DNA from 2 places in the Eubacterium sp. AM46-8 genome. Region 2 is predicted to be linked to the other one. Evidence: predicted binding sites of a transcription regulator. Region 2 holds the regulator's gene; the other holds the start of a gene.
What was found. Region 2 encodes LexA, which represses DNA repair genes until DNA is damaged. Its sites were predicted from a motif close to CNAACANNTGTTNG; they were not measured.
Positions count from the first base shown of each region.

Region 1 (3,436 bases), on a different contig from region 2:
TGCCAAGATTGAAGGCCTCAAATGGATAAGAATTCAGTACTGTTATCCGGAAGAGATTAATGATGAGCTTATCGAGGCTATTAAGAATGAGCCTAAAGTCTGTCATTATCTTGATATGCCAATCCAGCATGCAAGTGATAATGTATTAAAGCGTATGGGAAGAAAGACAGATAAGCAGGAGCTTCTTGATATTGTTGCGAAGCTGAGAAAAGAGATTCCGGACATTGCATTAAGAACAACTCTTATTGCCGGCTTCCCGGGAGAGACACAGGCTGACCATGAAGAGGTTATGGAATTTATTGATGAAGTTGAGTTCGACAGACTTGGAGTATTTACTTATTCAAGGGAAGAGGATACCCCGGCTGCAACAATGCCGGACCAGATTGACCAGGATATAATGGATACGTGGAGAGACGAGCTTATGGCTCTGCAACAGGAAATATCTATTGACAAGTCAGCACAAATGGTTGGAAAGACTATTGATGTTATGGTTGAAGGCTATATTGCAGAGGACAATACTTATGTCGGACGTTCGTACAAGGATGCACCTAATGTTGATGGAATGGTGTTCTTTGAATGTGACAGGGAACTTATGTCAGGAGATTTCGTATCTGTAAAGATTACCGGTTCAACTGAATATGATTTAATGGGAATAATGGAGGAAAATGTTTAAATGAATTTACCTAACAAACTTACAATTGCAAGAGTTATTATGATTCCTTTGTTTCTGATATGTCTGTATCTTAACATTGGATGTGGCAAATATATTGCAGTAGGAATATTTATTCTTGCAAGCTTAACAGACCTTTTAGATGGTAAGATTGCAAGAAAGTATAATCTTGTTACTAACTTCGGAAAATTTATGGATCCACTTGCAGATAAGCTTTTAGTATGCTCTGCACTTATTGCTCTTGTTGACCTTGAAAGAATTGCAGCATGGATTGTTATTATTATAATTGCAAGAGAATTTATTATTAGCGGATTCAGACTTGTTGCATCAGATAATGGTGTTGTTATAGCTGCAAGCTATTGGGGAAAGTTCAAGACAGCATTTCAGATGATTACAATTATTATGCTTGTTCTTAATCTTAATGTACCATTTATGAATATTATTAATACTGTTCTCATATATATATCATTAGGATTGACAGTGATTTCTCTTATTGATTATATTGCAAAGAATTATAAAGTTTTTCTGGAAGGTTCGGGTAAATAATAATGGTTGATTATCTCGGCTGTCTTGATAAGGCTCTTGTTGAGACATTAAAGAACAAATCCCTGACTATAACTACAGCTGAGTCATGCACAGGCGGCATGGTTGCTTCGTCTATAGTTAATATAAGCGGTGCTTCAGACATTTTTAAAGAGGGCTATATTACATATAGTAATGAGGCGAAGGAACGTATTCTTGGAGTTAAGCATGAGACTCTTGAGAAGTATAAAGCTGTAAGTGCTGAAACTGCTGCCAGATGGCAGAAGGAGCAGTAAGAATATCTAAGGCAGATATCAGTGTTTCTGTAACAGGTGTTGCAGGACCTTCAAGAGAAGATGACAAGCCTGTTGGACTTGTGTATATTGGATGTTGCTATAAGGGTGAGACACATGTTAAAGAATGTGATTTGTCAGGCGACAGGCACACGATAAGGTGTCAGTCTACGAAGGAAGCACTTAAGTTTGTTCTTGATATAATTAAGACTAACAGGTAGAGATTATTGTAATTATTAGTTTTATTATATTATTTACTATATTATTTGCTATGGCGTTGAAGACCTACTATTAAGCTTGAAAGATGGCTTGAGTAGGTCTTTTTTGCTGGGATTAGAGTGGGTTTTATAACGATATCGGATTAAATATTACGATGAATTGATGCAACTATCATTCGACAGGTACTGCAAGTTAAAAAAATGTTGCTGAACTTATGTATAAAATATTATATTGACATATAATAATATAAATAGATGTTTACAAAATATATATAATATGATATATTTTTACTATTCCAGTATACAAACAAACATAACGAATAAATGTTCGAAAGGTTCTTGACAATGCAGGCATAATAAGATATTATTTAGAAAACGAACACATGTTCAAAAGGAGAGTTTAAGGTATGGTTAATGAAGATAAGATGAAAGCCCTTGATGCGGCAATTTCTAATATTGAGAAACAGTTTGGTAAGGGCTCTGTAATGAAGCTTGGGGAATCAACAGCTAATCTTAATGTTGAATGTATTCCTACAGGTTCTTTAAGTCTGGATATCGCTTTGGGAATCGGTGGAGTTCCTAAAGGAAGAGTTGTAGAGATATATGGACCTGAATCAAGTGGTAAGACAACAGTTGCACTTCATATGGTTGCTGAAGTACAGAAGAGAGGCGGTATTGCAGGTTTTATTGATGCAGAGCATGCTCTGGATCCTGTATATGCTAAGAATATTGGTGTTGATATTGATAATTTATATATTTCGCAGCCTGACAGTGGCGAGCAGGCACTTGAGATTACAGAGACTATGGTAAGATCTGGTGCAGTCGATATTGTAATTGTCGATTCAGTTGCAGCTCTTGTTCCTAAAGCAGAGATTGATGGTGATATGGGCGATTCACATGTAGGTCTTCAGGCAAGACTTATGTCACAGGCATTAAGAAAGCTTACACCTGTTGTAAGCAAGAATAACTGCGTTGTTATATTTATCAACCAGCTTCGTGAAAAGGTTGGTGTTATGTTTGGAAATCCGGAGACAACTACAGGTGGTCGTGCACTTAAGTTCTATTCTTCTGTAAGACTTGATGTAAGAAAGATTGAGACACTTAAGCAGAATGGTGAGGTTATTGGTAACAGAACCAGAGTCAAGATTGTTAAGAATAAGGTTGCCCCTCCATTCAGAGAAGCAGAGTTTGATATTCTTTTTGGAAAAGGTATATCTACAGAAGGAGATCTTGTTGATCTTGCTTCTAATGCAGGTATTATCCAGAAGAGTGGAGCATGGTTCTCATATGAGGGCAATAAGATTGGACAGGGACGAGAGAACGCTAAGCAGTTCCTTCTTGATAATCCAGAGATAAGAGAAGAAGTTGACAGAAGAGTAAGAGAACACTACGGAATTGTGGACGGTGTTAAGGAAGCAGAAGCATCTGATGATGCTAAGCAGACTAAGGCTAAGAAGAAAGCAGATACAGAAGAGTAATATTAAGGTGGGTTATGGAAGATAATATTGAACTTATTGTCACATCCATTAAAGAACTTACTAAGAAACGCAGGCTTGTATATATTAATTATGAGCCTGCATTTGCTTTATATGCAGCAGAATTAAGAAAGTTTGGAATTAAGGATGGAGAGTCTGTCAGGAAAGAAGCATATGATTCTCTGATAGATGATGTGTTATCTAAGCGTGCAACGGTAAGAGCGATGGCATTGCTTAAGAATAAGGATTATACAAGAA
Region 1 covers NZ_QSEU01000001.1:57,618-61,053, reverse strand. The annotation lists gene rimO (30S ribosomal protein S12 methylthiotransferase RimO) at 1-673, shown strand, start outside; gene pgsA (CDP-diacylglycerol--glycerol-3-phosphate 3-phosphatidyltransferase) at 674-1,216, shown strand; partial or broken gene DW963_RS00315 (CinA family protein) at 1,219-1,706, shown strand; gene recA (recombinase RecA) at 2,111-3,181, shown strand; gene DW963_RS00305 (regulatory protein RecX) at 3,196-3,436, shown strand, end outside.
Region 1: a site for LexA is predicted at 2,021-2,034, ahead of recA (recombinase RecA). Genes of this name have one in related genera too.

Region 2 (3,436 bases):
TATAAGAAAATATATTTTATAATAGGTGCAGATTCTCTTCTTTATATTCAGGACTGGTATCATCCTGAGTATATATGCAGCCATTGTCATCTTTTATGTGCTAACAGGGACAATAATTCAGCCAGTGTACTTATAGATCAGAAACATTTTCTTGCTGATAAATATGGTGCGGTTATTGATTTTATTGATGTTCCGGAACTCCCTTACAGTTCAACTGATATACGAAAGAAGGTTTCAATGGGTCTGTCAGTAAAAGAAGATGTCGGCGAAGAAGTAGAAGAGTATATAAAGTCCAGAAAACTTTATGTTTAAGAGGTTCTATTATGGATAACAAATATATTGAACAATTAAGAACACAGGTAAAAGACGCACTCCGTACAGACAACATGCGATACCAGCATACACTTGGTGTTGCAAATGCAAGTGCCTGTCTTGCCATGTGTCATGGTGCAGATATGAACAAGGCGTATATTGCAGGTCTTCTTCATGATTGTGCCAAATGTGTTCCTGATGATGTAAAGATTGCTGAATGTGAACAATTTGGACTTCCAATATCAGATATTGAGCTTGAAAGTCCTTATCTGCTTCATTCAAAGCTTGGTGCATATTATGCAGCACACAAGTACAATGTTGAAGATGATGAAATATGTTCTGCCATCCAATGGCATACAACAGGAAAGCCTGCAATGACTTTATTAGAAAAGATTGTATTCATTGCAGATTATATTGAACCCTACAGAAATAAAGCTGCCAATCTTGATGACATAAGACATATGGCATTCACTGATATTGATATGGCGGCTTATGTAATATTAGACGACACCCTATCGTATATAAGAAAAACTGGTCGTAATATCGATACACAGACCGTTGATACCTACGAATACTACAAAGGGATTATTAAAGAAAGAGAGAATTAAGATATGACAGATTCTAAGGATATGTTAAAGGTTATCATAGATGCCTTACAGGATAAGAAGGCTGAAGATATCAGAGTTATTGATATCAGCAATGTATCTGTTATTGCAGATTATTTCGTTATTGCTAGTGGTAGCAATACTAACCAGATTCAGGCTATGGTAGATAATGTAGAAGAAGAAATGTTCAAGGCTGGATATGATGATCCTAAGGTTGAGGGTTATAATACAGCTTCATGGATTCTTCTTGATTACAAGGATGTTATTGTTCATGTATTCTCTGAGGATGACAGAGCGTTCTATAATATTGAACGTATATGGCGTGATGGTAAAGAGGTTGATATTAACAGCCTGTAATTACTGCTTAAGTGGCTTCCCGGGAGGGAACTCTGCCGGAGGTATATAGATAATCAGAACCCGCTTTCGCTCGGTCTCGGACGCAACGGTACTAGGTTCGCTGCCTGCAGCAGCTTACCAAGTGCCGGCGTCCTCAAACGGTTCTGATTATCTATATACCTCCGGCATCGTATTCTCAGGGATGCTGCGATGTATTACAGGTTGTTAATTGGTGATAATATAAAAATATATCCAGCTATAGATATATTTAAATCCGGACACCGTGAAAGCTTGTTTTGCTGCTTTGACATCTCACCAGGCTCTCATGGCTGGTTATCGGATTTCTTATATATCTATGGCTGGATTTTCATAGGGATTAAAATTAATCTATACCTAGTCTGATGAGACCTATTACTTTACCTAATATCTCGCAGTCGTCTACGATGATTGGGTCCATGAAATCGTTCTCTGGCTGGAGTCTTATGTGTCCGTTCTCCTTGTAAAAACGCTTGACTGTTGCTGAATCATCTACTAGTGCAACAATTACTTCTCCATTAGAAGCTGTATTCTGCTTTCTTACTATTATCTGATCGCCTTCGTAGATTCCCATATTAATCATGCTGTCACCCTTGACCTTTAACATGAATACTTCTCCACCTGGCATGTATTCTGATGGGATAGGAAAGTACTCTGTTATATTCTCAACGGCAAGAAGTGGCTGTCCTGCGGCAACCTGACCTAATAACGGGATATTAACAACCTCTCTCCTTGAAAGATTAAAGTTATCATCAATTATCTCTATTGTACGCGACTTAGTCGGGTCTCTTCTTATATATCCATTCTTCTCCAAAGACTCAAGATGTGCATGAACAGATGATGTAGACTTAAGATTAACTGCCTGACATATATCCCTTACTGATGGTGGATATCCTTTGTTAAGAATCTGTGATTTAATATATTCAAGAATCTCAGACTGTTTCTGAGTTATTCTGCCATATGCCATATTACGAACCTCCATTAATTTCTTTTAAATAATTTTACCACATTTATACATTATGTGCAAACATAATTTCTGAAAAAATGTTCGGAAAATTTGTTCGATTTTTATTGACAAACGCATGTTCTGATTATATAATCAACTCATAAGCAACAGAACACTTGTTTGATTGGAGGTTTTACGTATGAATAATTCAGAATACATATATAGAAGAGCAGCAGCTAAGAAAAGAAGCGACAGACGCAGAAGAAACAGACAGATGACTGTCAAGTCATTAAGAATGGTTATTATATGTTCAATTCTTATATTCGCCGTTTCTATTGGAGGCATTATTGTCAAGGCTTCTGATGACTCGAACAGAACACGAACATATAAGTATTACACAACAGTATCTGTAGAAGACAATGATACATTATGGTCACTTGCTGACAGATATAATAATGGTAATGAAGATACAACTTCATATATTAACAATATAATGCAGATGAATGATTTATCATCTGACACAATCCATTCAGGTAAGAATCTTGTAATATATTATTATTCAACTGATGTAAGATAATATCTAATTGCATATACATTTCCCGCATGCAGTGAAAAGCTAGTTAATATTGGACTTTTCACTGCATTTTTGTTAAAATTTATTGATAGCGAAATGGCTGTAAATATAACTAAATTTAAATAATTTATTCATAAGGAGATTGACTATGAAATTCAGCGATATAGAGACTATTTCTCATGGTGTATCAGATTACCTTGCAGATAATAAAATCGTCGATATGACCGAAATACAGCGTCAGACATATAAGCATATTATGGACAACCGTGACATTATAGCATGTTCATCAACAGGAACAGGTAAGACACTTGCTTATCTTATCCCGATTATTAACAGATTAAAGAGAGATACTCATAATATTCAGGCTGTTGTTCTTGTTCCAACAGCAGAACTTGCAATACAGGTCAATAATACACTTAAAGATATATTTGCACATATGGATAATACATTTACATCTGCTGCATTAATAGGAGATGTGAATATATCTAGACAGATTGATTCTATTAAATCTAATAAGCCTGCAATAATTATCGGAACACCTAACCGCATACATCAGCTCATAAGCAACAGGAAGATTAAAGTACATGAGGTTATGACTCTTGTTCTAGATGAGGCAGACAAGCTCTT
Region 2 covers NZ_QSEU01000004.1:48,117-51,552, forward strand. The annotation lists gene nadD (nicotinate-nucleotide adenylyltransferase) at 1-312, shown strand, start outside; gene yqeK (bis(5'-nucleosyl)-tetraphosphatase (symmetrical) YqeK) at 324-920, shown strand; gene rsfS (ribosome silencing factor) at 924-1,274, shown strand; gene lexA (transcriptional repressor LexA) at 1,636-2,256, opposite strand; gene yneA (cell division suppressor protein YneA) at 2,435-2,812, shown strand; gene DW963_RS03825 (DEAD/DEAH box helicase) at 2,958-3,436, shown strand, end outside.